3 regions of the Rhizobium sp. H4 genome follow, and region 1 is predicted to be linked to each of the others. Evidence: riboswitches for the same ligand, from Rfam matches in the RefSeq annotation. Region 1 holds a riboswitch; each other region holds the start of a gene.
What was found. A riboswitch is a leader RNA that binds a small molecule or an ion and turns the genes downstream of it on or off. The one in region 1 is predicted to bind cobalamin.
Positions count from the first base shown of each region.

Region 2: it holds a riboswitch for cobalamin, as region 1 does, so the genes downstream of both, C4N04_RS10540 (CbtB-domain containing protein) here and nrdH (glutaredoxin-like protein NrdH) in region 1, are expected to answer to the same signal.
Region 3: it holds a riboswitch for cobalamin, as region 1 does, so the genes downstream of both, cobU (bifunctional adenosylcobinamide kinase/adenosylcobinamide-phosphate guanylyltransferase) here and nrdH (glutaredoxin-like protein NrdH) in region 1, are expected to answer to the same signal.

Region 1 covers NZ_PSOW01000034.1:6,097-16,666, reverse strand. Annotated here, with positions in the region: gene C4N04_RS31050 (adenylate/guanylate cyclase domain-containing protein) at 1-978, opposite strand, end outside; gene nrdF (class 1b ribonucleoside-diphosphate reductase subunit beta) at 1,082-2,056, opposite strand; gene nrdE (class 1b ribonucleoside-diphosphate reductase subunit alpha) at 2,258-4,462, opposite strand; gene nrdI (class Ib ribonucleoside-diphosphate reductase assembly flavoprotein NrdI) at 4,441-4,845, opposite strand; gene nrdH (glutaredoxin-like protein NrdH) at 4,859-5,080, opposite strand; cobalamin riboswitch at 5,345-5,570, opposite strand; gene C4N04_RS31020 (heavy metal translocating P-type ATPase) at 6,006-8,249, opposite strand; gene C4N04_RS31015 (helix-turn-helix domain-containing protein) at 8,321-8,743, shown strand; gene C4N04_RS31010 (TIGR03862 family flavoprotein) at 8,811-10,019, shown strand; gene C4N04_RS31005 (helix-turn-helix domain-containing protein) at 10,119-10,570, shown strand, end outside.
Region 2 covers NZ_PSOW01000005.1:357,138-367,707, forward strand. Annotated here, with positions in the region: gene C4N04_RS10520 (phosphoketolase family protein) at 1-1,824, opposite strand, end outside; gene C4N04_RS10525 (acetate/propionate family kinase) at 1,896-3,074, opposite strand; gene C4N04_RS10530 (bifunctional diguanylate cyclase/phosphodiesterase) at 3,392-4,963, opposite strand; gene C4N04_RS10535 (histidine phosphatase family protein) at 5,447-6,001, opposite strand; cobalamin riboswitch at 6,057-6,207, shown strand; gene C4N04_RS10540 (CbtB-domain containing protein) at 6,234-6,443, shown strand; gene C4N04_RS10545 (CbtA family protein) at 6,457-7,191, shown strand; gene C4N04_RS10550 (hypothetical protein) at 7,188-7,814, shown strand; gene C4N04_RS10555 (sulfite oxidase-like oxidoreductase) at 7,799-8,461, opposite strand; gene C4N04_RS10560 (sensor histidine kinase) at 8,573-10,447, shown strand; gene C4N04_RS10565 (sigma-54 dependent transcriptional regulator) at 10,444-10,570, shown strand, end outside.
Region 3 covers NZ_PSOW01000011.1:173,142-183,711, reverse strand. Annotated here, with positions in the region: gene cobN (cobaltochelatase subunit CobN) at 1-1,354, opposite strand, end outside; gene cobW (cobalamin biosynthesis protein CobW) at 1,358-2,404, opposite strand; gene cobU (bifunctional adenosylcobinamide kinase/adenosylcobinamide-phosphate guanylyltransferase) at 2,411-2,935, opposite strand; cobalamin riboswitch at 3,260-3,656, opposite strand; gene C4N04_RS18690 (chloride channel protein) at 3,911-5,701, shown strand; gene C4N04_RS18685 (adenylate/guanylate cyclase domain-containing protein) at 5,707-6,888, opposite strand; gene C4N04_RS18680 (cobyric acid synthase) at 7,066-8,520, opposite strand; gene C4N04_RS18675 (glycine betaine ABC transporter substrate-binding protein) at 9,154-10,155, shown strand; gene C4N04_RS18670 (hypothetical protein) at 10,189-10,539, shown strand.

The sequences.
Region 1 (10,570 bases):
CACGCCGACCCCGTAGCGCAGCGGTTCACGCCCGTTGCCCGCATACTGCTGGTTCAGTTGCGCCATCAACGCCTGCCCCTCGCGGATCGCCTGCAGCAGATCATGGCAGGCCGTTTCCTTGGCTAACGGGAAGATCGCCAGCAATCCGTCGCCCATGAACTTCAGGATCTCGCCGCCATAGCGCTCGATCGGGTCGGACATGGCGTCGAAATAATCGTTGAGCAGATGGATGACATCGTCGCGCGGCCAGAGATCGGAGATCCCCGTAAAGTCGCGCAGGTCGCAGATCATGATCGCCGCGCCGACGGTGGCGCCGCTGCCGCGCGTCGTGACGCCCGACAGGATATGTTCGCTCGCATGCGGTCCCACATAGGTCTGCAGCAGCGTGCGCGCCATGATATTCTTCAGCCGGATTTCGCTGACAAGCGTTAGCGCTGGCAGGAGATCGCGCAGGAAATCGACATGTCCGCGCTCGAAGCCGCCCGGCCGGCTGGTGGAAAATGTCACGACATGCCGCTTGCCGAAGGTGTGCTCGACCGGCCAGGCGATATACTCGGTCAAGCCGTCGTCGCGCAGGTCCTGATAGAATGAATCCATCTCGCCGTCGGCTGCGCCTTCCAGCTGCCTGTGCACCTCCTCCGCACCCTGATGGATCGCGTTGACCGGACTGGTCAGGAACTCCGGCGTGTTTTCGACGCCATAGGCGAATGTATCGATCTTCGCCTCCGCCAGTCCCTCCTTCCAAAGAATGCGGGCACCGACCCATTGCGGGTGGTTCACCCTGAAATGCAGCGTCGCCCGCGCCACCGGCACCCCAGCCGCCAGCAGCTTCTCACACATCTCCACCAGGATGTTGTCGATGAAGCGCTCGCCGCGCGTCTCGTTCACCAGCCAGTCGAGAACGCGTCTCCTGCGGATCGGCCAAACGCCGTCGTTGGCTTCGACGGCAATCCCGGCCTTGTTTGGAAAAGACGACATCAAAAAACTCCGCTACATCGCGTCATCGGCGAGGATCGATTTCAGTTTCCGCTGAATGTGGGCGACAGGGAAGCAAATGATAAGGGCAGATGGCGATAAAACCTCAGAAATCCCAGTCCTCATCCTCGGTCGCCACAGCCTTGCCGATGACATAGGACGACCCGGAGCCGGAGAAGAAGTCGTGGTTCTCGTCGGCATTCGGCGAAAGCGCCGACAGGATCGCCGGATTGACCTTGCAGGCCTCGGCCGGGAACAGCGCCTCGTAGCCGAGGTTCATCAGCGCCTTGTTGGCATTGTAATGCAGGAATTTCTTGACGTCCTCGGTCAGCCCGACGCCGTCATGGAGCGCCTCGGTATATCGGGCCTCGTTGTCGTAGAGCTCGAGCAGCAGGTCGAAGGCGAAATCCTTGATCTCCTGCCTTCTCTCCTCGGAAAGCCGCTCCAACCCGCGCTGGAACTTGTAGCCGATATAATAGCCGTGCACCGCCTCGTCGCGGATGATCAGCCGGATCATGTCGGCCGTGTTGGTCAGCTTGGCGCGGCTCGACCAGTACATCGGCAGGTAGAAGCCGGAATAGAACAGGAAGCTTTCGAGGAAGACGCTGGCGACCTTCTTCTTCAATGGATCGCCTGAACCATACTGCTCCATGATCAGCGCCGATTTCCGCTGCAGGAACTCGTTTTCCTCCGACCAGCGATAGGCATCGTCGACATCGGGCGTCGAGCACAGCGTCGAAAAGATCGAGGAATAGGAGCGCGCATGCACCGCCTCCATGAAGGAGATATTGGAAAGCACCGCCTCCTCATGCGGGGTTATCGCATCTTCCATCAGCCTGATCGCGCCGACGCCGTTCTGGATCGTGTCGAGCAGCGTCAGCCCGGTGAAGACGCGGATGGTCAGTTGCTGCTCGGCCGCCGTCAGCGTCGCCCAGGAGGGAATGTCGTTGGACAGCGGCACTTTTTCAGGCAGCCAGAAATTGCCGGTCAGCCGGTTCCAGACTTCGAGATCCTTATCGTCCTCGATACGGTTCCAGTTGATGGCGCGCACGCGGGAAACGGATTTGAATTGCATGTTCATTGAGCGGTCCCTCTTGAGGAATTTGTCTGAGTTTGCCCCTCATCCGCCTGCCGGCACCTTCTCCCCGCTTGCGGGGCGAAGGAGGCACGCCGCAAGCTCTCCGTTCCCCACAAACCTCTCGCAGGGCACGTCCCCTCTCCCCGTTTTTACGGGGAGAGGGTTAGGGTGAGGGGCATCTTGCCGGTCCGGAGCGAAATCAATTCACAGCGTACAAGACACACAGCCCTGCACTTCGGTGCCGGACAGCGCCATCTGGCGAAGGCGGATGTAGTAGATCGTCTTGATGCCCTTCTTCCAGGCGTAAATCTGCGCCTTGTTGATATCGCGCGTCGTCGCCGTGTCGCGGAAGAACAGGGTCAGCGACAGACCTTGGTCGACATGCTGCGTCGCCGCCGCATAGGTGTCGATGATCTTCTCCGCACCGATCTCGTAGGCGTCCTGATAATAATCGAGATTGTCGTTGGTCATGAACGGCGCCGGATAATAGACGCGGCCAATCTTGCCTTCCTTGCGGATTTCAATCTTCGAGACGATCGGATGGATCGAGGAGGTCGAATGATTGATATAGGAGATCGACCCGGTCGGCGGCACCGCCTGCAGGTTCTGGTTATAGAGGCCGGACGTCATGACAGCCGTCTTCAACGCCGCCCAGTCTTCCTGTGTCGGAATATGGATTCCTGATTTGTCGAACAGCGCCTGCACCTTCTCGGTCGTCGGCTTCCATTCCTGTTCGGTATATTTGTCGAAATAATCGCCGGAGGCATATTTCGAATTTTCGAAGCCCTTGAAGCTTGTGCCGCGTTCGACCGCCAGCAGGTTCGAGGCGCGGATCGCGTAGTAGGTCACCGTATAGAAATAGATATTGGTGAAATCGACGCCTTCCTCCGAACCATAGAAGATACGTTCGCGGGCGAGATAACCGTGCAGGTTCATCTGGCCGAGCCCGATCGCATGGCTTTCGTCATTGCCCTTCTCGATCGACGGAACCGAGGCGATATGGCTCATGTCGGAGACCGCCGTCAGCGCCCTGATGGAGGTCTCGATCATCCTGCCGAAATCAGCGGAGTCCATCGCCGCCGCAATGTTCAGCGAGCCGAGATTGCAGGAAATATCCTTGCCGAGATGCTTGTAGGAGAGGTCGTCGTTGTATTCGCTCGCTTCGCTGACCTGTAGGATCTCCGAGCAGAGATTGCTCATCGAAATACGCCCGGCGACCGGGTTCGCCCGGTTCACCGTGTCCTCGAACATGATGTAGGGATAACCGCTCTCAAACTGGATTTCGGCGAGCACCTGGAAGAATTCGCGCGCCTTGATCTTCTTCTTCGAGATGCGCGCATCCGCCACCATCTCCCGGTACTTTTCCGTCACCGAAATCTCGGTGAAAGGCACGCCATAGACGCGCTCCACGTCGTAAGGCGAGAACAGATACATATCCTCATTATTTTTCGCGAGCTCGAAGGTGATGTCGGGCACGACGACGCCGAGCGACAGCGTCTTGATCCGGATCTTCTCGTCGGCATTTTCGCGCTTCGTGTCGAGGAAGCGCATAATGTCGGGGTGATGGGCGTTGAGATAAACGGCGCCGGCTCCCTGACGGGCACCGAGCTGGTTGGCATAAGAGAACGAGTCTTCGAGCAGCTTCATCACCGGAATGATGCCCGAGGATTGGTTCTCGATCTGCTTGATCGGCGCGCCGGCCTCACGGATGTTCGTCAGCGACAGCGCCACGCCGCCGCCGCGCTTCGACAATTGCAGCGCCGAATTGATCGATCGGCCGATCGATTCCATATTGTCCTCGACCCGCAGCAGGAAGCAGGAAACCAGTTCGCCGCGCTGCTTCTTGCCCGCATTGAGGAAGGTCGGCGTCGCCGGTTGGAACCGGCCGGAAATGATCTCGTCGACCATATCGCGGGCAAGCGCTTCGTCGCCCCGTGCCAGGGTCAGCGCCACCATGCAGATGCGGTCCTCGTAGCGCTCGAGATAGCGCTTTCCGTCGAAGGTCTTCAGCGTATAGCTGGTGTAATATTTGAATGCGCCGAGAAAGGTCGGGAACCGGAATTTCCTCGCATAGGCCTGATCGAACAGGTCGCGGACGAAATTGAAGGAGTACTGGTCGAGCACCTCCTGCTCGTAATAGCCCTCGGTCATGAGGTAATCGAGCTTTTCCCTGAGATTGTGAAAGAACACCGTGTTCTGGTTCACATGCTGCAGGAAATACTGCTTCGCCGCCATGCGATCCTTGTCGAGCTGGATCCTGCCTTCGTCGTCATAGAGGTTCAGCATGGCGTTCAGCGCGTGATAGTCGAGCGTTTCCGCCGCTTTCACGGGGCGTTCGCCGGCGGGATGAGCAAAAGTGTTATGCGGTTTTGCGCCCGCATCCCGCGTCAGAGTTGTTCCCGTGTCCAAAACCGTTCCAATCCGTATCTGACGTTGACGACGTCCTCCTCCGTGCCGATGAGCTCGAACCTGTAGAGGTAGGGCACCTGGCACTTCCGCGAGATCACGTCGCCGGCAAGCCCGTATGTCTCGCCGAAATTGCTGTTGCCCGCGGCAATCACGCCGCGGATATGTCCTCGGTTCTCCGCATCGTTCAAAAAACGGATCACCTGCTTGGGAACGGCCCCCTTGCCGCCGTCGCCGCTATAAGTCGGCACGACGAGAACGAAGGGTTCGCGGATAGGGAGCGCCTCTGCGCCGCTAGCCGGAATGCGCGCCGCGCGCAGTCCGAGCCTGGCGACGAAGCGATGGGTATTCTCCGATCGGCTGGAATAATAGACGAGCAGCCCCATCGCCGTTTTCCGGTCAGGAGAGCGCGCTGATCATATCGGGACGGAAACCCGCCCAATGCCGCTCGCCGGCGATGACGACGGGCGCCTGCATGTAGCCGAGGCTGCGGACGCGATCGAGCGCTTCGGCATCCTGCGAGATATCGATGATATCGTAATCGACGCCCAGGCGGTCGAGGGCGCGATAGGTGGCGGTGCATTGGACGCAGGCAGGTTTGCTATAGACGGTAATGGTCATGATATTCCTCGTGACGATGCGATCGAGACACGCGATATCGATCGGAAATCTTTCGAAATCCCTCGAAACATTCTCGGATGGTTTGAAACGATGCGGCCGTTCAGCCGCCGGGCGTGATCCGCCCTCTGCCTGGCGCGGGTGGCGGCCTGAACTGCGATACTGACATGACTTCACCCCGAAGTGGCTGATGCGGAGGTTCGGGCCTGCGAAACGCGATGCGGATAAATCCGCAGTCATGCAACGCGACCTTCCGGACACCCCGCCGGTGGACGTTTCGTTCGAGGCAGGTCTCCTGGCTTGCGGGTCGAAGCATCCTGCCCAGCCTTCCCGGAGCATCATGCTCCAGTGACCTGAAATCGGACAGTTGCTCGCCGCTTACAGTTGCGGGGGCAGCTCCGGATTTGTCGCGCCATCATGGCGAAACGCACCGTATTCCCGTCTTAGCCCGCGATCCTGACGAATCGAAGGAACCTCTGAACACTAGATATAGTACGCGAATCCAAAATAACGTCAATGGATGGTTTGTACATCGCCTTACGGCAGGATTGAAATCGCTGCCTTCCTGTGAAGGACATGGATAACGAAGGCTTAAAGAAAACAGGCTGGCGGAGCCTCTTCCCTGCGTCATCCTCGGCCTTGTGCTGTCCAATTCGGACCGATGTGTGCCCCTCACCCTAACCCTCTCCCCCGTAAAAACGGGGAGAGGGGACGTGCCTTGTGAGAGCCGTGAGAGGGACGGAGAGGTCGCGACTATCTCCCTTCGCCCCGCCTGCGGGGAGAAGGTGGCGGCAGCCGGATGAGGGGCGGGCGGCGATCTCTTAAGGCGACAATCTTTTACTGCTTGTGCGTCCTTTGTCAGCGGCCTGAGAGTCGGCCTGTAGCCGCTCCCTGCGATTTGCGATTCCCGGTCAGGCCCAAATCGTCATTATCCCTTTACCCGAAGCAGCCTGAGCGCGTTGATCGTCACCAGCACGGTGGCGCCGGTATCGGCGAGAATCGCCGGCCAGAGGCCGGTGATCCCCATGATCGTCGTCACCAGAAACACCGCCTTCAGCCCGAGGGCGATGGTGATATTCTCCAGAATATTGCGCATCGTCCGTTTGGACAGTTCGATCATCCGCGCCACGTCGCCGACGCGTCCATGCAGCACGGCGGCATCCGCCGTCTCCAGCGCCACATCGGTGCCGCCGCCCATGGCGATGCCGATGTCGGCAGCGGCAAGCGCCGGCGCGTCGTTGATGCCGTCGCCGACCTTGGCGACAATGAAACCCTGACGTTTCAATTCGCCGACGACCTTCTGTTTGTCCTCGGGCATCATCTCGCCGCGCCAGTCGATGCCGAGCATGCCGGCAACGGCTGCCGCCGTCCGCTTGTTGTCGCCCGTCAGCATCATCGCCTTGACGCCCGCCGATTTGAGCGCGGAAAGCCCGGCTTCGGCATCCTCGCGCGGCTCATCGCGCATGGCGATCAGGCCGGCTGCCGCGCCGTTGACGAGCAGCACCGACACGCTCTTGCCTTCGTCGTTCAACGCGATGATACGCGCATCCTGATCTCCATCGAGCGCCCCGCGCTCGCGGGCGGCGGACGGCGACAGCAGATCCAGAGTCTCGCCCCCGACTTTTCCGGTGACGCCCTTGCCCGGCAGCGCCTCCAGCTCGAAGGCCGGCGGCACGGGAACACCGTCCGCCCGAGCACGATTGAGGATGGCGAGCGCCAGGGGATGGCTGGAGCCTTGCTCCAGCACCGCCGCGCGTGACAAGACCTGCGCCTCGCTCAATCCGAAGGAAATGATGTCGGTCACCTGCGGCTTGCCTTCCGTCAACGTGCCTGTTTTGTCGAAGGCGACCATGGTCACCTGGCCGAGGCTCTCCAGTATCGCGCCGCCCTTCATCAACAGCCCGCGCCGTGCGCCCGCGGAAAGCGAGGCGGCGATCGCCGCCGGCGTCGAGATGACGAGTGCGCAGGGGCAGCCGATCAGCAGGATGGCAAGGCCCTTGTAGACCCATTCGCCCCACGCGCCGGAAAGGAAGCTCGGCGGAACCACCGCGACCAATGCTGCAACCACCACCACGCCGGGCGTGTAATAACGAGAGAACCGGTCGATGAAGCGTTCCGTCGGCGCCTTCGATTCCTGCGCTTCCTCCACCAGCTTGACGACGCGGGCGATGGTGTTGTCGGCCGCGGCTGCGGTGACGCGAACCCGGAGCACTGCATCGCCATTCACTGTTCCGGCAAAAACCGCGGCATCGACACCCTTGCGCACCGGCGTGCTCTCGCCCGTCACCGGCGCCTCATCGATCGCACTCTCGCCCGATACGATGACGCCATCCGCCGAGATGCGGTCGCCGGGTCGCACCATGATGATCGCACCGACGGCAAGGCTCTCCGCCGGCACCTCCCGCGTTGCACCATTTTCTTCGAGCAGCGCATTCTTCGGCACCAGTGCCGTCAGCGATTGGATGCTTTGGCGCGCCTTGCCCGCCGCCACGCCCTCCAGCAGCTCGCCGACGAGGAACAGGAACACGACCGTCGCCGCTTCCTCTCCCGCATTGATAATGACGGCGCCGACAGCGGCGATCGTCATCAGCATCTCGATCGAAAACGGCGTACCGGCCATAGCCGCCATGACGGCGCGCCGCGCGATCGGCACCAGCCCGACCAGCATGGCAATGATGAAGACATAGGATGCAATCGCAGGCACCAGATGACCGACGGCATAGGCCGCGACGAGCGCCACACCCGAGAGGATCGTCAGCCGGCCCTTCCGGCTCTGCCACCATGGGCCGGCCATCGGCCCATGGTCGTGCCCGTGCAGGCCCTTGATTGCCTTATCGGCATTGCCATGATCGTGATCATGACCTTCGTGGTCGTGATCACCATGGTCGTGCCCCGCGTGATCATGGCCGTGATGATCGTGCGATCCGTGGTTTTGCGCCGGCGCGACGCTTCCGGCAAAGGGAGAGAGCGAATAACCGAGCCCCGTCACCCTCTTCTCGATCGCCCTGAGGTCGCTGCTGCCGTCATGCCGGACGATCATCGTGCCCGCCATCACCGAGACGGAAACATCGGCCACCCCTGCCACGCGCCTGACCGCCGTATCGATCTTGCTCGCACAGGCGGCGCAATCCATGCCGCCGACCCGGTATCGTGTTTCGCTCGTCTCAGCCATGATCCGCTTCCTTGTCAAACAGAAGCATCCCTCCTACATCCTCTAGCGACTAGAGGTGCAAGAGGAAAATCATGAAAAAGATCACGATCGGCGAAGCCGCTCGCCGCAGCGGAGTCAAAGTACCAACGGTTCGTTATTACGAGAGCATCGGCCTGCTCGCAGCCCCGAGCCGCAGCGAAGGCAACCAGCGCTCCTTCGAACCCGCCGACATCAGCCGCCTCGCCTTCATCCGCCATGCCCGTGAACTCGGCTTCGAGATCGAGGCGATCCGCACTCTCCTTACCCTGCAGGATGATCCGCACCAATCCTGCGCCTCGGCCGATGCCATTGCCAAGGCCCGCCTCGTCGAGGTCGAGCAGCGCATCCGCAGCCTGATGGCGCTGAAGGCCGAACTCGAAACCATGGTGGAAGGTTGCGGCCATGGCCGCGTCGACCAATGCCGCGTCATCGAGGTTCTCGCCGATCACGGTCAGTGCACGCATTCGCATCACTGATCCCGACCTTGCAAGCAAGGCGCAGCCGCGCCAAAACTGCACCGGAAAGAATCGGGCGAAGACATCCATGAACCAGAAGCGAATTGCCATCATCGGCGGTGGCCCGGCGGGCCTGGCGGCCGCCGAACTGCTTTCGCTTTCCGGCCATGCGGTGACGGTCTACGACGCCATGCCGACCTTCGCTCGCAAGTTTCTGCTGGCCGGCAAGTCGGGACTGAACATCACCCATTCCGAGGATTATGCCCGTTTCGTCACGCGCTTCGGCACGGCCTCCGCCCGCCTGCGCCCGGCTCTCGATGCCTTTACCCCTGGCGATATCAGAGATTGGGCAGCAGGGCTCGGAACCGAGACCTTCATCGGCTCGTCCGGCCGCATTTTCCCCGATGTGATGAAAGCCTCGCCCTTGCTGCGCGCCTGGCTCAGGCGATTGGAGGCGCAGGGGACGACGCTGCGCACCCGCCACCGCTGGATCGGTTTTGCCGATGCGGGCTATGTTTTCGAAACGCCGGAAGGGCGCTGCATCGTCCAGTGCGACGCTGCCCTCCTGGCGCTCGGCGGCGCCAGCTGGCCGCGCCTCGGCTCCGATGCAAGCTGGCTGCCGTGGCTATCGGAGAAGGGCGTCGAGATCGACGCCTTCCGGCCCGCCAATTGCGGCTTCGTCGTCGGCTGGAGCGAAAGCTTCCGCGAGCGTTTCGCCGGCGAGCCGGTGAAATCGGTCACCGCCACCTCCGATGCCGGCACATTTCCCGGCGAATTCGTCATCAGCGCAAACGGCATCGAGGGCAGCCTGGTCTATGCCCATGCAGCAAGCCTTCGCGATCAACTGCTGAACCGCGGCAGCGCTGCCCTGACGCTCGACCTCGCCCCGGGTCGGACGATCGAAAGGCTGACCCGCGACCTCGCGCGCCAGGATGCCAAATCGAGCTTTTCGAACCGCCTGCGCAAGGGCGCCGGCCTCGACGGTGTCAAGGCGGCGTTGCTGCGGGAGTTCGCTTCCGAGCGTGACCGAAGCGATCCCGGACGTCTCGCCGGCCTGATCAAGGCCCTGCCGGTGCCGGTTCTCGAAACCAGGCCGATCGCCGAGGCCATCTCCTCGGCCGGCGGCATCCGCTGGAGCGGCATTGACGATGGCTTCATGTTGAAGGCGCTGCCGGGCACTTTCGTCGCCGGCGAGATGCTCGACTGGGAAGCGCCGACCGGCGGCTATCTCCTCACCGCATGCCTGGCGACCGGCCGCGCCGCCGCACGCGGCATCGAAGCCTGGTTGCGGCGCTGAAATCGCCATAGCCAAAGGTCTAGGCGATCGCCAATGCCGGCCATTTGCAAACCGGCCGCTTTTCCATCAGACTATTCTGACGTTCCGTGGGAGGAGCCGATGCACGAACACTCAGCACATGCCGAGCATGTCTACAGCTCTGCCCAGCGCGATTCGGCCGCGGCCAGCTCTCCCGTTGTCGCCTCCTGGCGGCGATGCATGACCATGCACCAGCTCGCCCCCGAGGATGAACGTGCGCCGATCCGCCTGACCGATGAGGAATTCCGGCGTGCCCGCGAGCAGTCCGGGCAACTGATCGCCAGTGCCACGGAAGAGCTCGATCGTCTCTTTACCACCGTTGGCAAGGCGGGCTGCTGCCTGCTTCTCACCGACAAGAACGGCATCGCTCTGGAGCGCCGGGGTGCCGCCGGCGACGACAAGGAATTCCGCGAACTCGGCCTCTGGACCGGCTCGGTCTGGACCGAGGCGAGCATCGGTACCAACGGTATCGGCACCGCGCTTGCCGACGAGCGGGCCGTCGCCATCTTTCGCGATCAGCATTTCTTCTGCGC
Region 2 (10,570 bases), on a different contig from region 1:
TGCCTCGCAATGTTTCATCGCTTCGTCCATCGACAGCCATTGCGGCTCCGGCTGCTTGCCGGCGACGATGACATTGACGCGGTCATAGGTCCGCAGGCAATGGTCGCCGACCCAGAGCAGGGTGTTGGCATCCGGCGGCAGGTAGATGCGAACGATATCGGCCTTCTTGTTGGCGACGAGATCGACGAAACCGGGATCCTGGTGGCTGAAGCCGTTATGGTCCTGGCGCCAGACATGCGAGGTCAGCAGGTAGTTCAGCGACGAGATCGGCTTTCGCCATTCAAGCTCGCGCGTCACCTTCAGCCATTTGGCGTGCTGGTTGAACATCGAATCGATGATGTGGATGAAGGCCTCATAGCAGGAGAAGAGGCCGTGGCGGCCGGTCAGGAGGTAACCTTCCAGCCAGCCCTGGCAGAGATGTTCGGAGAGCACCTCCATGACGCGTCCATTGCGGGAGAGGTGGATATCATAGGGCTCGATATCCTCCATCCAGACGCGGTCGGTGACCTCGAAGACGCTGCCGAGGCGGTTCGATTCCGTTTCGTCGGGACCGAAGATACGGAAATTCGCCGCCGCCTCGTTGCGCTTCATCGTGTCGCGCAGGTAATGGCCGAGGATCTCCGTCGATTGCACCATCGCGCTGCCGCGCTTGCCGATCACGACAGCGTAGTCGCTGATATCGGGAACATCGAGCTCTTTGCGCAGCAACCCGCCATTGGCGTGCGGATTGGCGCCCATCCGGCGTTTGCCGACAGGCGCAAGCGCCCGCAATTCGGGTTTCAGCCGGCCGTCGGCGCCGAACAGGTCTTCCGGATCATAGCCGCGCATCCAGTCCTCGAGGATCTTGCGGTGGCCGTCATCCCCGCGGCAATTGGAGACCGGCACCTGGTGGGCGCGCCAGAAGCCTTCCACCATCTTGCCGTCAACCTCCTTTGGGCCGGTCCACCCCTTGGGGCTGCGCAGCACGATCATCGGCCAGCGCGGGCAACCCTCCGCGGTTTCGCCCCCTCGGGCCTGCTTCTGGATCTCGCGGATGCGGCCGAAGACACTGTCCAGCGTCGCGGCCATCTGCTGGTGCATATCGCGCGGTTCATGGCCGTCGACGAAGAACGGTTCGTAGCCGTACCCTTCGAAAAGACGGCGGAGATCATCGTCTCCGCCACGGCCGAGAATGGTCGGGTTGGCAATCTTGTAGCCGTTCAGGTGCAGGATCGGCAGCACGGCGCCGTCGCGGGCGGGATTGAGGAACTTGTTTGAATGCCAGCTCGCCGCCAACGGCCCGGTTTCGGCCTCGCCGTCGCCGACGACGCAGGCGACGATCAGGTCGGGATTGTCGAAGGCGGCGCCATAGGCATGGACGAGGGCGTAGCCGAGTTCGCCACCCTCATGGATCGAGCCCGGCGTTTCCGGTGCCGCGTGGCTCGGGATGCCGCCGGGGAAGGAGAATTGCCGGAAGAGCTTGCGCATACCTTCGGCATCCTCGGAAATATCGGGATAGATCTCGCTATAGCTGCCTTCGAGATAGGTGTTGGCAACCATGCCGGGCCCACCGTGACCGGGGCCGCACATATAGATGATGTCGAGATCGCGGGCGCGGATCACACGGTTGAGATGCACATAGATGAAGTTGAGGCCGGGCGTCGTGCCCCAGTGGCCGAGTAGGCGGGGCTTGATGTGTTCCGCCTTCAGCGGCTCGCGCAGCAGCGGATTGGCAAGCAGGTAGATCTGGCCGACCGAGAGATAATTGGCGGCCCGCCAGTAGCGGTCGATCAGGGTGAGTTCGGTATCGGTCAGGGCGGCGGCGGTTGCGACATGCTCTTCCATGGGTCTCTCCCGTTCGAAAACGCCTTTAACGTTATTTCTAGCCGCTGACGCCAGCGCGCCATTGATCTGGATCAGCGGGCGGCGAGAAGGGATAGCGCCTCGTCGGCGATCACCTGTTCCTCGTCCGTGGCGATGACATGGGCAGCCACGCGGCTTTCCCCGGCGCTGATCGTAAAATCATTGCCGGCATTCGCCTCTTCGTCGATCGAAAGGCCGAACCAGGCGAGGTGTTTCGCCACGCCGGCGCGGATCTCCGGCTGATTTTCGCCGATGCCGGCGGTGAAAACGACAGCATCGAGGCCGCCGAGAGTTACCGCCATGCGGCCGATCTCGCCGGCAATGCGCAGCGTGAAGAGGTCGATCGCCTGGCGCGCTTCCGGCCGTCCGTCCGTCAACAGGTCGCGCGTGTCGGCGCTGATGCCGGAAACGCCGAGCAGGCCCGAGCGGTGATAGAGCAGATCCTCGATCTCGCCCAGGGAGCGTTTTCTCTCTCCTGCCAGATGCAGGATGACGCCGGGATCGAGCCAGCCCGGGCGCGTTGCCATCGGGATGCCGTCGAGCGTCGAAAAGCCCATGCTGCAATCGCGGCTGATGCCCTTGTCGAGCGCACAGAGGCTGGCGCCGCTGCCGAGATGGGCGACCACCGCCTTGGCAGCCTGCGGCGCCTTGCCGGCAAGTTCACCAGCGATGAATTTATAGGAAAGCCCGTGGAAGCCATAACGCTTGATGCCCTCGTCATGCAGGGAACGGGGTATGGCGAGACGGCGAACGAGATCATCCTGCGTGGCATGGAAGGCGGTGTCGAAGGAGGCTGTCTGGACAAGATGCGGCTTCACATGTCTGAGCGCGCGAATGAAACGCAGCGCTTGCGGCTGGTGCAGCGGCGCGAGCGGGATCAGCGCTTCGACGGCATCGATTGTGGTGGTGTCGAGGGCGGCTGCCCTCGTGAAGCGGTCGCCGCCATGGACGACGCGGTGACCGGCGGCGTGCGCGGCGGTCATGTCGAAGTGGTTGGCGAGAAGCCCGAAGGTCTCATCGATGACGCCGTGCAGGTCGTCCGTTACCTCCGCCTTCAGCGGCAGGTCGAACGTCTGCAGTCCCTTGTTCAGGCTGAGGCTGAGTGGGTCGGCACGAAAATCGATGACGCACTTGCCGATGTGTCGTGCTTCGGCGCTCTCAATCGAGAAGATGCCGATTTTGACGGTAGAAGAGCCGGCATTGAAGGTCAGAAGCAGGTCGGTCGATGACATGTCTTTAGCAGTTCCGCGCAGGCATAATGATGACCGAACTTAGTGCCGGGACTTCTGATGGAAAGATATCTATTCGTCCGTCACGCGTATTTGCGGGCCCGCCCGGCCCTCTTGATGCATTCGGATTGTAACCCGGCACCTTTCATGAATGCGCCCCTCAGCCATCCCGCAGCGGGCAATGCTCTGCCGTCAGTGACTTACGGGCGTGGGTGGTGAGGACGTCTTGAGAGGTTCATCGCGATGCTTCCCATGATCCTGCGGCAGGTGTTCTAGCGCGTCGCATAAATCAAACTGAATGCGACGCGCTTAAAGCCTCGTCAGGCCGTGGATGCCAGATTGGCGTTGCGGTCGCGGATGAAGGTGTCCGCCTCGGCGGCGGGCATCGCCTTGCCGAAAAGATAGCCCTGGCCGATGTCACAGCCGAGTTGCAGCAGGAAGGCGAGCTGGCCATGCTCCTCGACGCCTTCCGCAGTCGTCTTGATATTGAGGCTTCTGCCGAGACCAAGCATGGCGCGGACGATCTTTTCCTGGCGTTCGTCGTCGCGATAGGTGGCGATGAAACTTTTGTCGATCTTGATCTTGTCGAAGCGGTAGCGGGCGAGCTGGGCGAGGCTCGAATAGCCCGTGCCGAAATCATCAAGGGCGATCTGGATGCCGGCAGCATGCAGTTCTTCAAGAATGACGGCGGCGATGGCGGGATCCTGAATCAGCGCGTTCTCGGTGATCTCCACTTCCAGGCGTTGCGGCGGCAGCCGGGTTGCCGACAGCACCTTGAGGATGCGGGATGTCAAGAGCTTGTCTTCCATCTGCACTGGCGAGACGTTGAAGGACAACATGACATGCGCCGGCCAGGTGAGCGCGTCGCTGCAGGCCTGGGCGAGCAGATCCTCGAACAAGGCGGTGATCATGCCGGTTTCCTCGGCAATGTCGATGAAGACCGGCGGCGGAATGTGGATGTCATCCTCGCCCGCCCAGCGCGCGAGCGCTTCGAAACCGCAGAGCTGGCCGGTCTTCAGGTCGATCAGCGGCTGATAGAAGGGCTTAATGTCTTTACTGGCGATTGCGGCGCGCAGTCTGGTTTCCAAGGAGGCGCGCTCGGCTACCTTGTCCTGCATTGAGGTTTCGAAGGCGAGAAAATGGTTGGGGCCGCGTGATTTGGCCTCGTACATGGCGAGGTCGGCACGATGGGCGGCATCTTCCAGCGGTTCGGTTCCCTCAGCCCAGCGATCGTAGCCGACGCTGGCGCCGACTTCGACGGCAAAGCCATCGATATGGATCGGTCGGGTCACGGCCTGGATCAGCAGCCTGGCGAAACGCTCCTCCCGTTGCGCGGTCAAAGCAAAGGCGACGATGATGAATTCGTCGCCCCCAAAGCGGTAGACGCAATCTGCATTGCCGAGCGCGCAGATGCGCCTGGCGACTTCGATGAGCAACACGTCGCCGCCTTTGTGGCCGACGAGATCGTTGACTTTCTTGAAGCCGTCGAGATCGACAGAGAAAATGGTGACGTTGTCGTCCCATTCCTCGACTTCGGCCTCGTCGTTCTTGATAGGCCGTGCGAGAGCCTTGCGCTCGAAGGCGTAGCGGTTCGGTAGCTTGGTCAGATGGTCATGAGTTGCCGTCCAATCGGCCTTCGCCTGAGCGGCGACGCGCAATTCCATTTCCTTGCGCAGGTCGGCAATACGCAGCACCGAATAGACGAAGCTCATAGCGCCAGCGATGCCGAGCCCAAGAACGAGCTTGTCGGCGCCATAGGCGCGGAAATGGGTCATGAATGAAACGAGGCTGTCGTCGAACCGGAGCAGCGTACCGAGGAGCCAGAGGGTTATCCCCAAACCGACGATCGACATGCATTGCCTTCCGGCTCTGCTCTGGAAAAACACCGGCATAATGCCTTCTCCATCTCCACCCCGCGTGGTGATATCACAAAAGTCTGAAATGTTCGTTGAAACCAGAAGGCGAATTTTCAGAGGGGTGGGTTTGCCGCTGCGGCATCAGAAGCCCCGATGGTATTGAGATACAACCGGAATTGCGTGGCGGCTGTTTGACGGATCTCGACCATAAGGAGAATAATTGCCGCAGGTGATTGGTACTGCAAAGATAGGATGAAGAACGAAGGCGAGCGTGCTATCGCATGCTCGCCCTTTCTCGTGCGTCAGGCGGTGACGATCAGCAGCGGAACGCTGACGATGAGACCGGCCAGAACCGTGAACGTGGCGAAGCGCATAAAACGCAGGCGCCGCGTCCGTTCTCCACTCCAATCATATGTCATTCTTCCATCTCCTTGGGACAAGGAAGGTAGTCCCCGGGCAACCGGGTTCAACAGGGATGACACAATTTGCTTGTGTAAGGCTGGATAAAATGCGGGTTCTCTAATGCTGGAAGCGCAGAGACCAGCGGCTGCCGTTGCTGGTCATGCGAAGGATGGCGAGCGGCTCGACGTCGCTCAGCCAGAAGGAGGAAGGCGGCGCCTGAAGCACATGTGCGACGGCCGCCCGGATGACAGCCGCATGGCTGACGGCGATGACGTGACCGCCGAGGGCCGATTGGGTGTCCATCCAGCCGACGACGCGCTTTCGCAGATCAACAAGGCTCTCGCCGCCGTGCGGTGCTGCTGCCGGCTCGGTCATCCAGGCCATGAGGCTTTCCGGCTCTTCCGCCTCGATCGCCGCGATCGGCCTGCCGGCCCAGCGGCCATGGTCGCAGTCGCGAAGCGACGGCTCTATCCCGGCCTGAAGCCGCAGCGCCTCGGCTGTCTCGCGGGCACGCAAGGCTGGGCTCGTGACAATACGGTCGGCACGGGGGAGGACGGCCATCCCGCCAGCTTCTTCAGCGGCCTTGCCTTCCAGCGGTTCGTCGAGCGGGAAAAGGGCCTTGCGACTCGCCGCCGTCGCGCCGTGGCAGATCCAGGTGAGGCGCGTGTTCACGGTCGTGCTGATCTCCGGATAGCGGTGGGGATGGCCCTTAGGCGTTTCGTGAAGTTTCGTTGACAGTCTCTTCGGCGTGCAGATATAACCGGGCTGTTGCGGGTTTGGAAGCCGGTGGAAATCCGGCGCGGTCGCGCCACTGTGACCAGCGTGTCGAAAGCTCTTCGCGCTGGAAGTCAGACCCTGCCGCACAAGCACTCTTTCGACTGAACGCGTCATTCCGGAGGAATACATGTCTGACACCACTTTCACGCCCGTCGCGGCACCAGCGCCGATCCCGGTCGGCGAAATCCTGCCCTGGGCGATCTTCGGCGGCCTGCTGATGCTCATCGCCATCTATTTCGTCGGCACCGAGGAAGGCGCGATGGCGCTGTTCAACGGCATGTATGTGCATGAATTCGTGCATGACGGCCGCCACCTTCTCGGCTTTCCCTGCCACTGAGGGAGTTCCCGACATGGTTGGAAACCTTTTGCTTCGCGGCATGTTCGCGGGCGTGATTGCTGGCATTCTCGTTTTCGCCTTCGCCCATATCTTCGGCGAACCGCTGGTCGATGCGGCAATCGCCTTCGAAGAGGCGAGCGCGCAGGCGGCCGGGCAAGCGGCCGAACCTGAAGTCGTCAGCCGCGCCACGCAGGCCGGTCTCGGCCTCTTCACCGGCGTCATGGCTTACAGCGTTGCCGTCGGCGGACTATTTGCCCTCGCCTTTGCTTTCGTGCACGGGCGCTTCAGCGCTCTTTCGGCGCGTGGCACCTCTGCTGTCATCGCCATCGCCGCCTTCGTGGCGATCGTGCTCGTTCCCGGTATCAAATATCCGGCCAACCCGCCGGCGGTCGGCAACCCCGACACGATCGGCGTCAGGACGGAGCTGTTCTTCCTGTTGATCGTCGTTTCGGTCGCGGCGCTGATTGCCGCCGTGGCGCTGTCGCGCCGCCTTTCCGAGCGTTTCGGGCTTTGGAACGGCGCGATCGTCGCCGCTCTCGCCTATCTCGTCTTCATCGGCGTCGTGCTTTATCTGCTGCCCCCGATCAACGAAGTGCCGGAGAATTTCTCGGCGATGGTACTCTGGCGGTTCCGCACGACCTCGCTCGGCATGCACGCGATTCTCTGGGCAACGCTCGGCCTTGCCTTCGGAGCGCTCGCGGAAAGACGGCTTGCCCTCAAGGGCGGGCTGCGGCCCGCCTTCCGGTGATCCGGCGCATCGGCAGGCTTGCGGCTCTCGCTCTGATCGCAAGCCTGTTCCCATTGCTTGCGGGAAACACGTCTGCCCATGAGCGCAGCGCCGACGGTAGCCATGCCGGCCTCGAGATCCCCGCCATTTCCCACGGCGAGATGGCGGTCATTTCCGATTACCGCAGCGGGATTTTCGGGCTGGCGTCGCGGGCGGTCGATACCAACGAACCGTTCCGCCGCGTCCTGAACTACGCCGAGATCCAGTATTCCTATTGTCTGTGGGGCCGGATGCCGGGCAGCGTGACGGACGAGGAAAGCCCTTTCAACGAATGCGCCCATGCCTATCTTGCGGCGACGAAAGCTGTATTGCTGTCGATGCGGGAGATGCCGCGGGAGGCGGCCGCGGCGGGTGAAATCATCTCGGCAATCGACGCGGATATGGCGCGACGCGGGCTCGCGCTCATCACCTGCCAGTTCAGCGGCGAGGCCTTCAACACCGCCGACATCGTCAAGCCAAATTGGAGCAAAGTGCCGCTTCATCCTGCCAGCATGGCATCGTTGACAGGATTGGCTGCCCTGTTCGGTCTTGCCGGCCTTGTGCTTAGACGCGTCTTGCGGCCGAAAGCTCAGTCGTCGGAATAGCGCTGTTCGCGCCACGGATCGCCATACATGTGGTAACCGTTCTTTTCCCAGAACCCGGCCTTGTCGGCGGGCATCAGCTCGATCTGGCGCAGCCATTTGGCGCTTTTCCAGAAATATAGATGCGGCACGACCAGGCGCATCGGGCCGCCATGGTCTGATGTCAGCGGCAGGCCCTCCCATGAGGTCGCCAGGATCGCGTCCTCGGCGGCGAAATCGGCAAGCGGCAGGTTGGTGGTGTAGCCGTCATAACTCGTCAGCAGGACGTAGGCCGCTTCCGGCTTCGGCATGGCGAGATCGAGCAGATCCCGCGTCGAAACGCCTTTCCAGTTGTTGTCGTAACGCGACCAGGTGGTGACGCAGTGGATATCGCTGACCTTGGTGCTCTGCTCGATCGCCTGGAAGGCCGCCCAGTTGAGCGTGAGCGGTGTTTCGACCAGGCCGCGGACATCGAGCCGCCAGCTGTTGGTGGAGATGACCGGCTGCTGGCCGAGATCGAGCACCGGCCAGTTCTTGACGAGGTGCTGACCGGGTGGCAGGCGCTCGGCTTCAGGACGGCTGACGCGGCCGGTCAGGAATTTTCCCTCCGCCGCCCAGCGGCGTTTGGAACTGGTCAGCTTGCTGTCGGAGGGCGTCTGGTCGTCGCTCATGAGCGGGTCTCCTTGGGATGCCGCAATAGGGCATTCGGCTCCCCGGGTGTCAAGTTTCGGCAGACCCTTGGAAATCCCCGTCTGTATCATTAGACTTGGAGCCCGTCGGGCGTGCCTTGCTGGGGAGTGGAGGCAGAAAGGGAGGAGCCGGATCTGTCTTCGAGATATCGCGCGATAGCGGCGCTTTTGGTAGTGCCGATAATCATTTTCGCCTTCTTCACCTATGGAAGCGCGATTGCGACGCGCGCCTACATGGAAGAAGCCTCGGCGCAGGCTGGAACGACGCTGCGTCTCGCGGTTTCGGCGCTCAGCGGCCACCTCAATCGCTACGAGGCGCTGCCGGCGCTGATTGCCGATCACGACGATATCAAGGAGCTGGTCAGCACCCCCGACGACGGGGCGTTGCGCGAGACTGCCAATCTCTACCTCAAGGAGATCAACGGGCTGTTGAAGTCGTCCGACATCTATGTCGTGAAGCCGGATGGGGAGACGATCGCCGCCAGTAATTATGATGGACCGGGAAGCTTCGTCGGGCAAAATTTCAACTACCGGCCTTATTTCCAGGAGGCGATCGAGGGGCGGCAGGCGCGGTTTTATGCGCTCGGCACAACCTCACTGAAACGCGGCTATTATTTCTCGGCGCCGATCAGGGTCGGGGCTGACATCCGTGGCGTCATCGTTTTCAAGGTCGATATCGACATGATCGAATCCTCCTGGAGCGGCGGGGAATACAAGATCTTCGTCTCCGATCCGGAGGGCATCATCTTCATGTCGGGAAGCCCGGAATGGCTCTACGGAGCAATCCTGCCGCTGACGTCCGACCGCATCGCCCGCACGGAAGCCTCGCGGCGTTATGCCAATGCCAGGCTGACCGGGTTGCCGGTGGTGCGTCACCGCTTCGAACAGCACGAGCTGATGACGCTGGCAAGTGATCGGGGCGCAAGCGAATATCTCGTGCTGTCGCATTACATGCCGGCCGAGGACTGGACGGTGAACGTGCTGATGGAAACGAGCTCCATCCGCGCCCAGGCGCGCACGGCACTGGTGGCCTTCTTCCTCATCCTTTGTATCGCCGCGCTCGCCGTCGCTGTGCTCCGCCAGCGGCGGGCGCGGCTTGCCGAGCGCATGCAGATGCAGGCTGAGGCGCAGGGCGAGCTGGAGCGCCGGGTTGAGGAGCGCACCGCCGATCTTGCCCGCGTCAACAGCCGCATCGAGGAGGAGATTTCAGAGCGACGGCTGACCGAACAGCAGCTTCGTCAGACCCAGGCCGATCTGATCCAGGCCGGCAAGCTTGCCGGGCTCGGGCAGATGTCGGCGGCTCTTTCGCATGAGTTCAATCAGCCGCTCGCCGCAGCCAAGACCTATACGGACAGCGCCGCCGTGCTGATCGACCGCGGGCGAATGGAGGAGGCCAGGGACAATATTAGGCGGATCGGCGGTCTGATCGACCGCATGGCCTCGATCAGCCGGCACCTGCGCAACTTTGCCCGCAAACCGAACGAGAAACTCGGGCCGGTCGCTCTCGACGATGCGATGCGTGATACGCTGGAAATCGTCGCATGGCGGCTGAAGGCGGCGGACGCCGAGCTCCGGCTCGACCTCGGAACGCAGCCGCCGGTCGTGCGTGCCGGTTCGGTGCGTCTGCAGCAGGTGCTGGTGAACGTCATCTCCAATGCCGCCGATGCGGTCGAAGGACTGGCTGACAGGCGCATCGAAGTGTCGGCTTTCGAGGAGGCCGGCAAGGTAGTGCTGACCGTGCGCGACCATGGGCCGGGTGTGCCGGCGGCGATTGCCGAGCGCATCTTCGATCCGTTCTTCACGACGAAAGGCGTCGGCAAGGGGCTCGGTCTGGGGCTTTCGATCTCCTATAACATCGTCAAGGATTTCGGCGGCAGCCTTGCCGCCGCCAATCATCCCGAAGGGGGCGCGGTGTTCCGCATCGAGCTGCGGTCGGCGGCAGGGCTGATGCCGGAGGCGGCGGAATGAACGAAGCGAAGATCCTGCTTGTCGACGACGAAGAAGAGTTGCGCCGGTCGACTGCGCAGGCGCTGGAGCTTTCCGGCTTCAGCGTCGAGACCTTTTCGAACGGCGATCATGTGCTGGAGCTGA
Region 3 (10,570 bases), on a different contig from region 1:
TGATCAGCGCGTCGCCGTCGGCCGGAATATCGGCGGCTGAATAACCCGCTGCTTTCATCGCCCGCAGCACCTCAATGCTGCCGGCCGGCGTATCCAGACCAACCCCGTTGCCGAGCCGGCCGTCGCGATTCGGATAATTCGCCATGACAAGGGCGATGCGCCGGTCACGCGCCGGTGTGGCGCGCAGCCGCGCCCAATTGGCGGCGAGTTCCGCCGTATAGCGCACCCGACCGGCGTCCGGTTCGCTGGCGACGATGTTGGTCTCGACCGCCGCATCGTAACGCGCCGCCGTCTTGAAGGAGACCGCCCGCGCCAGCACCCGACCGTCGACCTCGGGCAGCGCCACGTTCATGCCGAGATCGCGCGCAGACAGGCCTTGCGAGGAGGCCGCCCATGCGTCCCGCGACGAGGCCGACAGGATCGCCTGCAGCACGACCGCGCCATTCGCCTCCAGCACCGTCGGCTGCCGATCGGCGCCGGGTGCCGAGACCGCAAAACCGGTCGTGTTGATCACGACCTCGGGTTTCAGCGCCGAAAATACGCTTTCGAGAATGCCTGTGGAGACAGGATCCTTGAGGCTGTAGGCAAATACCGGCAGCGGCCGAAGACCAAGTGCCCGCAAGGCTTCGATCAGCGCTTCTACTGGTTTGGTTTCGCCGCTCTGCACAAGCGCGCGGTAGAAGCTGATGGCGACGACGGGGGATGTTGTGGGTTCGAGTTCCACCTTCTCCGTCCCACGCTCGGCGGCCGAAGGTGGCGCAACATGCGAACCGGCAACCCGCCGCCATTCCTCCACCCCGATCAGCCCCCGTCCCGGCCACCAGATGCCGGCCTTCATCAAAGGCACCGCCGGCGCCGGCTTCTGCGCGCCCGACAGCATCGCACCGGCATAATCGAGAAAGGCGCGTGCATTGGCATCGCCGCCCTCGATCAGATAGGTCCAGAGGGCATTGAGATCATCGAGCCCGATGTTGGAAAACGGAGTCAGCCCCGCATCCGGCCTGGCGTCACCCGGCAGCACTGCAACCAGCGCGCCGCTGCGGGCCGCACAAGCATGCAGCGCCTCCAGCGCATAGTGGAAATAGCTGGCGCCGCCCAGCGCGCGCACGATGATGAGCTTGGCGTGCCGCGCCGTGCGCTCGACATAGGTATCGACCGACATCGGATGCTTGAGGCTCATCAGGCTGGCGAGCCGCAGCGAATGCGGCCCACCGCAGGCGCGATGGGCGGCCGCGATCGCCGCCAGCTCGCTGTCGGCCGCCGACAGGAACAGGATCTCGCCCGGGGTCTGCCCGAGGTCGATCGCCTCCTCGCCGTCGCTGATCGTTCCCTGCTGGGCCAGAAGCAGATGCATCGATTACGCCAGCGCCTCGATCGCCGTCCTCACGGCGTCCTCATCCATCTCGTGCAGGCCGATGACGACGAGGCGCGTGGCGCGCCTTTCATCGGCTGCCCAGGTACGATCGAAATAGTGATCGATGCGGCTGCCGACCGCCTGAAGCTGCAGGCGCATCGGCTTCCCGGAAACGTCGACAAAGCCCTTGAGGCGCAGCACGTCATGGGCTGATATGATCGCCTTCAACTGTTCAACGAAGCCGGCAACATCGGCGATCGGGCCAAGCTCGACGACGAAGCTGTCGAATTCATCGTGATCGTGCGGCGCGCCGTCCTCATGCTCCAACTCGTGGTGCGACTTGCGGTTGGCCAGATCATTCTCCGTGCCGATGCCGAGGCCGAGCAGGATGCCGGCCGGCACCTCGCCGTTTCTCGCCTCGATCATCACGGGCCTGCGCTGGGTGCGGGACGCGACCTCGTCGCGCACGCGGCCGAGGCCCGCCACATCGATCAGGTCGGTCTTGTTGAGCACGATCAGATCGGCGCAGGTCAGCTGATCCTCGAACAGCTCCTCGATCGGACTCTCGTGATCGAGCGATTCGTCCTCGCTGCGGGCCGCCTCGACGGCATCGTGGTCGTCGGCGAAACGGCCGGCAGCAACAGCAGCGCTGTCGACCACCGTGATGACGCCGTCGACGGTCACCTGGGTGCGGATGTCAGGCCAGTTGAAGGCGGCGACCAGCGGCTGCGGCAAGGCGAGGCCCGAGGTTTCGATGACGATATGGTCGGGCCGCTGTTCACGCTCGAGCAGCTTTGTCATCGTCGGAATGAAATCGTCGGCAACGGTGCAGCAGATGCAGCCATTGGTCAGCTCGATGATATCGTCCTCGCTGCAGTTTTCGGCCCCGCAGCCCTTCAGCACGTCGCCATCGACGCCGAGATCGCCGAACTCGTTGATGATGAGCGCGATTTTTTTGCCGCCGGCATTGGTGAGCAGGTTGCGGATCATCGTCGTCTTGCCGGCACCAAGAAAGCCGGTGATGACGGTTGCGGGAATCTTCTGGTTCATGAAACTTCAACCCTTCATTTTCAGCGGCAGGCCTGCCGCGATGAAATAAACTTCGGCGGCTTTCGCCGCGATCAACTGGTGCAATCGGCCGGCATGATCGCGAAAATCCCGCGCCATGCGATTGTCCGGCACGATGCCGAGGCCGACCTCGTTGGAGACGAAGACCAGCCGCGCCTTTGCTCGCGCCACGAAATCCCCAAGCGCGGCAAACTCCGCTGCCATGTCCCGCTCTTCCATCATCAGGTTGGTGACCCAGAGCGTTAGGCAGTCGATGAGCACCACACGGTCCTCGCCGTCGATGGCGGCGAGCTTGCCGACAAGATCGAGCGGCTCCTCATGCGTGGTCCAAGACGGGCCGCGGTCGGCCTTGTGGTGGGCAATGCGCGCCCGCATCTCCTCGTCCCACGCCCGGCCGGTCGCGAGATAGTGGCGATCAAGGCCGGTCGAAACGACGAGGGATTCGGCGAATTGCGATTTGCCTGAGCGGGCGCCGCCGAGGATGAAGACGGTGGTGAATGGGGCAGTCGTCATGAGCAAACGGTCCCTTTGCTGGAGGCGGCATCCCACCTTCTGCCCTCATTCCTGTGCTTGTCACAGGAATCCAGCAACGGCGCGTCGGCGCCGTGAATGACTCTATTTGACGTAATAATTCTCCTGTGCCCAAAGACTTGGGCACGCTGGATTCCTGGGACAAGCACAGGAATGAGGGAGGAGAGGTAAGCGCCTTGCAAGAGCCTAGCGTCAGCAAGCCTCGAAACGGCACCAGTTGATCGCGCCGCACCAGGCAGCGCCGAATTCATTCGTTCAGCCAAAACAACCTCCGTGCTGGCAGCGGGCCACTTGCCCAGGGTGGGCTTTTCGCCCGGCACGGAAGGCAGGTCTCCTGGCTCGCGGTTATCGGCCGCGATCGGGGCGGACCGGAAAACCGGTCGCCCCTGATCGTGCCAGCGGATCCGCCTCGCCTTCCCGGCTGCATCGGTGAAAAGGTGGACGATTCGTAGAGATGGAGGCGTCCGACCCCGGTTGATCACCATGCATTTCCAGTGGCTTTTCCGGCATGCGCTCCTTCCGCCCGCCTGCACCATTGCAGGCTGCCGGCCGAAAGAGCTCGATGCCGGATGGAAGACCCTGACCGCTCTACAGTCGCGGGGTCGGCTGTGATGAAGGCGCCCGGCTTGGGTCCGCCCCGTCACATTCCCTTTTCATCCGGAAAGGCAACTGCCGATCCGGAACCATCCGTTATGTCGGGATGGCAAAACGACCATCCGTTGAGGGATGGTTAGGCAAGCCAGGGGATGGAGTCAACGGCCTTGGTGTGACGGCGACGATGGCCGGTCGGAGGAGGATCTCGCATAAAAACGACTTATCCTAGATAAAAAGTCGTCTTATATCAGAGACTTACGTCATAAAAATTTATCCCGCGCGCCGGCTTTTCGCCGCAATTGCGTTGCAAGCGGACGGCACCGCCGCCCTTGACCGGGCCTCTCCCCGCCTAGTTGTCTAGCCATGCTTATGAAATTGGATCGGCGCCGCCTGCGCGCGCTGCGTGTTTTCTTCGATCCGGGCCGGGTGCGTGCGCTGACCCGCCGCAGCGAAGTCGGCCTGTCGCTGGCGGGCGCCGTCGTCGGCATCGCCTCCGGGCTCGCCGTCACCGGCATGAGCTTCGTCTCCAACGAACTGCACCAGCTGGTTTTCGGCATCGCCGACAGCGAAAGATTGAGTTCGTCGGTGATCGACGACAAGATGCTGCTGCTGACTGCCCCCGTGATCGGCGGTGTCCTGCTCGGCTTGCTTCTTTTCGTGCTGGCAAAACGGCGCAAGAAGCCGATGGTCGACCCCATCGAGGCCAATGCGCTGCATGGCGGCCGTCTCTCCCTGACCGACAGCATCATCGTCGCCGTCCAGAACCTGATCTCCAACGGCTTCGGCGCCTCAGTCGGCCTGGAGGCCGGCTATACCCAGCTTGCCGCCGGCATTGCCTCCAAGTTTGGCCTGAAGCTGCAGCTGCGCCGCTCGGATCTGCGCATTCTCGTCGGCTGCGGCGCAGCCGGCGCCATCGCCGCCGCGTTCAACGCGCCGCTGACCGGCGCCTTCTACGCCTTCGAACTGATTATCGGCACCTACACGATCGTCTCGCTGACCCCGGTCGTCGTCTCCGCCCTCGTTTCCACCCTCATCGCGAGATTGCTTGCCGAAGGCGATTTCACCATCGATATCGGCAGCTTCGGCTCGGTCGTGCCGGCCGATTATGTCCCGGCGCTGCTGCTCGGCGTCTTCTGCGCCGGCGTTGGCATTCTTCTCATGCAGGGCGTGGCCTTCGTCGAGGAGCTTGCGCGCAAAAGCTCGATCGCCCCGCCCTTTCGCCCGGCGCTCGGCGGCATCATCGTCGGACTTCTCGCGATGATCTCGCCGCAGGTGCTATCGGCCGGTCACGGCGCACTGCACCTCAACCTTTCCCGCGACGTGACGATGCCGTCGCTGATCAGCCTCTTTCTGCTGAAATCGCTGGCCTCGGCAATTTCGATCGGTTCCGGCTTCAGGGGCGGCCTGTTTTTCGCCTCGCTGTTCATGGGCGCCCTGCTCGGCAAGCTCTTTGCCTATTGCGGTCCCTATTTCGCCGATGCGACGCTGACGCCGGTCATCTACGCCGTGGTCGGGATGAGTTCGCTCGCCGTCGCTGTCATCGGCGGACCGCTGACGATGACCTTCCTGGCGCTCGAGATCACCGGCGATTTTCCGATCACGGCGCTGGTGCTTGCCGCCGTCATCACCTCCTCGCTCGTCGTGCGCTCGACCTTCGGTTATTCCTTCGCCACATGGCGCTTCCATCTGCGCGGCGAAAGCATCCGCAGCGCCCATGACGTCGGCTGGATCCGCAACCTGACGGTGGACAAGCTGATGCGCGCCGACGTCAAGACCGCAAAGGCGGGCATCTCCTTGGAGGAGTTCAAGAAGGCCTTCCCCATCGGCTCGACCCAGCGTGTCATTCTCGTCGAGGAAAACGACAAATATGCCGGGCTCGTGCTGGTGCCGGAGATCTACGCCAACCCGACCGATGTTCAGGACGAGAGCCAGACGCTTGCCGATTTCGTCCGCTACCGCAATGACTTCCTGCAGCCGCAGATGAATGCCAGGCAGGCGGCGGCGATCTTCGACAAGAGCGAAAGCGAAGCGCTCGCCGTCGTCAACAATCTGATCGAGCGCAAGGTGGTCGGCCAGCTTAGCGAAAGCCACACGCTGCGCCGTTACAGCGAAGAACTCGATCGCCGCCGCCGCGAAGTATCGGGCGAGATTTAGGTGCCTTATGAGGCGGCGCCGGCAAGCCTGAAAACGTCGGCCGCCTTCGACACGCCGCGCAGCTCGAAAGATCCGAGATAGTCACAGGGCACGGCACAGGTCGTCGCGAAGCTCGCTGACAGCAGCAGGGGCTGCTCAAGCATCCCGCACAGCTTTTCCAGCCGCGAAGCCTCGTTTACCGCTCTGCCGATCACCGTGAAGTCCAGCCTGCCGTGAGCGCCGACATTTCCGTAGAAAACTTCCCCGAGATGCAAGACGACATCGATGCCGATATCCGGGCCGCCGTGGCGCGTGCGCTCCCGATTGAGCTCTTCGTTTGCCTTCAGCAGATTCTGAGCCGAAGCTAGCGCCGCCTTGCAGGCCTTTTGCGGGTCCTCGGCCTCTGTTGGAAAGATCGCCAGCACGCTGTCGCCCATGAATTTGAGGATCTCGCCGGAATTTTCCTCGACATGCCGGTCGATCAGCTCGAAATGCTCGTTGAGAAACCCGACGATCTCTGCGGGCTGGAATACCTCGGTCAGCGCGGTGAAATTGCGCAGGTCGGCAATCAGGATCGCTGCATCGATGGAGCCGCCCATTCCCCTGCGGGTTTCCCCCGCAAGGATACGCGCGCTCGTTCTGGCGCCGGTATAGACCGCAAGGATTTCGGTTGCGGTCTTCGACACCGCGACACGGTAGGCCGCCAGCCCCAGAGCCGGCAACAGCTCCTGGATGATCGCCAGCTGGTCGTCGGAAAATCCGCCGGGCGCATCGCTGGTGAGCGAAAAGCCCAGTCCGCGTAACGCGACCTCCTTCGGGAATTCGAAAATGCTAATGACGTGATCCGTGCCGCCGGCAAGCGCGAATTCGTGAAGCTCGGCATACTCAAGCCCCTCGCCTTTCGCCAGGTTCCATCGCCCGGTTTTTTCGTCGCGGCTCAAAAGGTGAAAGATCGGCGTCTTCTCGAAGCTGCGTTCCGTCTCACTGCCATGCTCGGCATTCTCGAGAACGATTGCACCGCCCCGCTCGAAATTGGCGGCGACGCCACGATACATGGGATGGAGGGAAGGCATTCTGATGCTCGCACGCCAGATCGGAACGCCGTCTGCAATCAGCCGGTCGCATAAACCGGCGACGAGATCGCCAATATGCTCACAGGTGATTCCCTGCTCGATAAGCCACTGAATATGATCGTTAATTTTTTGCATCTCCGAATGAGGGCGACAAAGTGAAGGAATCTTTCCGCCGTCGGGCCTGCTGCGCCTAACTCGCCGGACAGACGATGAAAGAGCGAAATCGCGCTTCTTATTCATTAGCCTGCTTGATGTCGCGATGCTACTCCCGGTCGAGTGAAAGTGATGCGCAATTCGGCCGCACCGCTGCGGCTAACCGAGCAGCCCCGCCAGCCAGTGCGGATCGAGGTGACGCTCCAATGCCAAGGCGATCTCGTCGAGCGCCTGCTCGACGCTGTCACGGTAATTCCGCCGCTCGCCGGATAGGCCGAAGCTCTGAAGCAGCCGGGCGCGATAGGCGTCGCTGCCGAAGAGCCCATGCAGATAGGTGCCCATGATCCGCCCGTCGGTCGACAGCGCTCCATCGGGCGCGCCGTCGACGATCGCCGAGGGCCGAACGCAATCCGGGCCGCGGGTGACGCCGAGATGGATCTGGTAGCCGGCGAGCGGTACGTCGTATTCGGTCGAACGGGCCTGGCTGTTGCGCACCGTCTTCTCAGGCGCCATCTCGGTCTCGACGTCGAGCAGCGCAAGCCCCGCCGCCTCGCTCGTCCCGCCTTCGATGCCGAGCGGATCGCGTACCGTGCGACCGAGCATCTGGTAACCGCCGCAAATGCCGATCACCCGGCCACCGCGCCGGACATGCGCCGCAAGATCGCGGTCCCAGCCTTGAACCCTGAGATCGGCGAGATCCGAAATCGTCGATTTCGAGCCGGGAAGAATGATCAGGCTCGCATCGACAGGTAGCCGCTCGCCTGATCGCACGAAGACCAGTTCGACATCCGGCTCCGCTCTCAACGGATCGAGATCGTCGAAATTGGCAATGCGCGGCAGCATCGGCACGGCGATTTTCAGCGCGCCCGTCCCGCTCCTCACCAGCCGTTCGAGCACGACCGAATCTTCGGCCGGCAGGCGCGCGGCATCCGGCAGCCACGGCACGATGCCGAAGCAGGGCCAGCCGGTGAAGCCCCGGATGGCGTGGATGCCATCGGTAAACAACGAGACGTCGCCGCGAAACTTGTTGATGATATAGCCGGCGATCATCGCTCGATCGCGGCCATCGAGAATCGCGTGCGTGCCGACCAGCGAGGCGATGACGCCACCGCGGTCGATATCGCCGACGAGCACGACGGGCACGCCCGCCTTGGTCGCAAAGCCCATATTGGCGATATCGCCGGCTCTGAGATTGATTTCGGCCGGCGAGCCGGCGCCCTCGATGACGACGAGGTCGGCTCCGGCAGCCACTGTTTCGAAGCTCTCGAGCACGGCGCCGAGCAGGCGCGGCTTCAACCGCTGATAATCCCGCCCCTTCGCCTGTCCGAACACGCTGCCCTGCACGATGATCTGGCTGCCGTTTTCCGATTGCGGCTTGAGCAGCACCGGATTCATATGCACCGAGGACGGCGTGCGGGCGGCCAATGACTGCAGCCATTGCGCTCGGCCGATCTCGCCGCCGTCGTCGGCAACCGCCGCATTGTTCGACATGTTCTGAGGCTTGAACGGCCGGACCGCCAGTCCGCGATTGGCCGCCAGCCGACAGAGACCCGCGACCAGCACCGTCTTTCCGACATCCGAGCCGGTTCCCTGCAGCATGATCGCTCTTGCCATGGCCATCGCCTTTCGTTGCGGCGAGGCCTACAATGGCGGCCGATCCTGGGTCAAGGCGTGATCTGCCCAGGCAAAACGCGAAAACCGCGCATGGCCTTGGCTCTGCGCGGCTTGCCGAAAACTCAGGCGTCTTCGCCCCTACACGGCGAAGCTCGCTTTCTCCGGTACGCACTACCTGAACCGGAGAAGCAGCGGTCGTTGCCGCTACGACCTCACTGATAGCGGCACATTCTTACCGGAGAGTTATTGAAGACTTACGCAAATGTTAATTTTGACTTTTTTCAGCAGTGCCGGCGAATTTTCTTCTGAAAACCCATCTGCGGTCGCGAGTCCATCGGCGGCGCCATTTTCGGCCCATTTGACATAAATTCTTCGAATTCAATCATTTAGTCTCGCAACCATGAGCAAAATGCGGTTGATTTCTGCGGGCGAACGCGTAGGCTTGATCAAAATGCGCCATTGTTGAACATGACCTGCGATCCGCCGCCGAAGCCGCAAGGATGAACGGCGTCCGTGAACAGGATGGCCTGTTGCGGCATCGCCGGCAGGCATCCTCCCTTTCGGGCGCACCAAAGCTTTGCAGATAATTTTTTTGGGACCCAGCGGCGCGTCCCAGCAAAGTAAATTCGGGGAATGACGATGAAGACGCTTCTGATATCGGCCGTCTTTACCGCGGCTTTTTCCATTGCTGCGCCGGCTGCCGCCGAAGATTGCGGCCAGGTGTCCATCGCCGAGATGAAATGGGCCTCGGCCGGCATTGCGGCAAATTTCGATAAGATCATTCTGGAAAGGGGCTATGGCTGCTCCGTCACCATCGTCGCCGGCGACACATTGCCGACCTTCGCCTCGATGAATGAAAAAGGCACGCCCGACATCGCCTCGGAATACTGGATCAATTCCGTCAGGGCCTTGCTCGATCAGGCCGTCAAAACCGGCCGGCTGGTGCAAGGCGCCGAGATCCTCGCCGACGGCGCCGTCGAGGGCTGGTTCATCCCGAAATTCATTGCCGACGCCAATCCCGACATCCGCTCTGTCGAGGACGCGCTAAGACATCCTGAGCTTTTTCCGGCCGAAGACGATACATCCAAGGGTGCAATCTACAATTGCCCGGCCGACTGGAGCTGCCACATATCGACCACCAACCTTTTCAGGGCGCTTGCCGCGGACAAGAAGGGCTTCGAGCTCGTCGAGACCGGCAGTCCGGAACGGCTCGACGCGTCGATCGCCCGCGCCTTCGAGAACAAGGTCGGCTGGCTCGGCTATTGCTGGGCGCCGACCGCCATCCTCGGCAAATACGACATGACGCGTCTGAGCTTCGGCGTCGGCCATAACAAAAGCGAATGGGACGGCTGCACCGCCGTTGCCGGCTGCACCAGGCCGCAGCTCAATTCCTACCCGGTCTCGCGCGCTTTCACGCTTATGACCAGATCCTTCGCCACCCGCTCCGGGCCTGTCACGGCCTATCTCAAGGCTCGCAAATGGGACAACGCGACGATCAACCAAGTGCTCGCCTGGCAGGACGAAAACCGCGAAAGCAACGAGGATGCCGCGATCCACTTCCTGCGCAATTACGAGAATCTTTGGTCGAAATGGGTGCCGGCCGATATAGCCGAGAAGATCAAGGCGAGCTTATAACCGCGGGAGACGATCAACGACCGGACGATTCGAATGACAGCCAGCGTTCCCTTTCCCGACCGCGATACCGTTGCGGAGAAGCTCGCCGCGCTGTCGGAGCCCGATAAATCCTACCTGACGCTTCTCATGGAGAATGCCGCCCAGGACGACAATCTGCTTGACGGCCTGCGCCGCCACCTCGATCTTGCCGCGGGATCGCCTTTCCTGAACTCGCTGAAGCTCGAAAATCTCGGATTGTGGCTCGGAACCCAGGCGCCGGACCGATTGCAAATCCGGCTGATGGAAACGGCCCGCTCCAGCCAGCACCCCGCCTATCAAGCCTTCCGGACCGGGCTCGGCCGATCCGGGGGCCTAGAAAGGGCACATCCCCCGGCCACTCGTTAAAGTGGTCCGGACCCCGGCCCGGTCCCGGCCG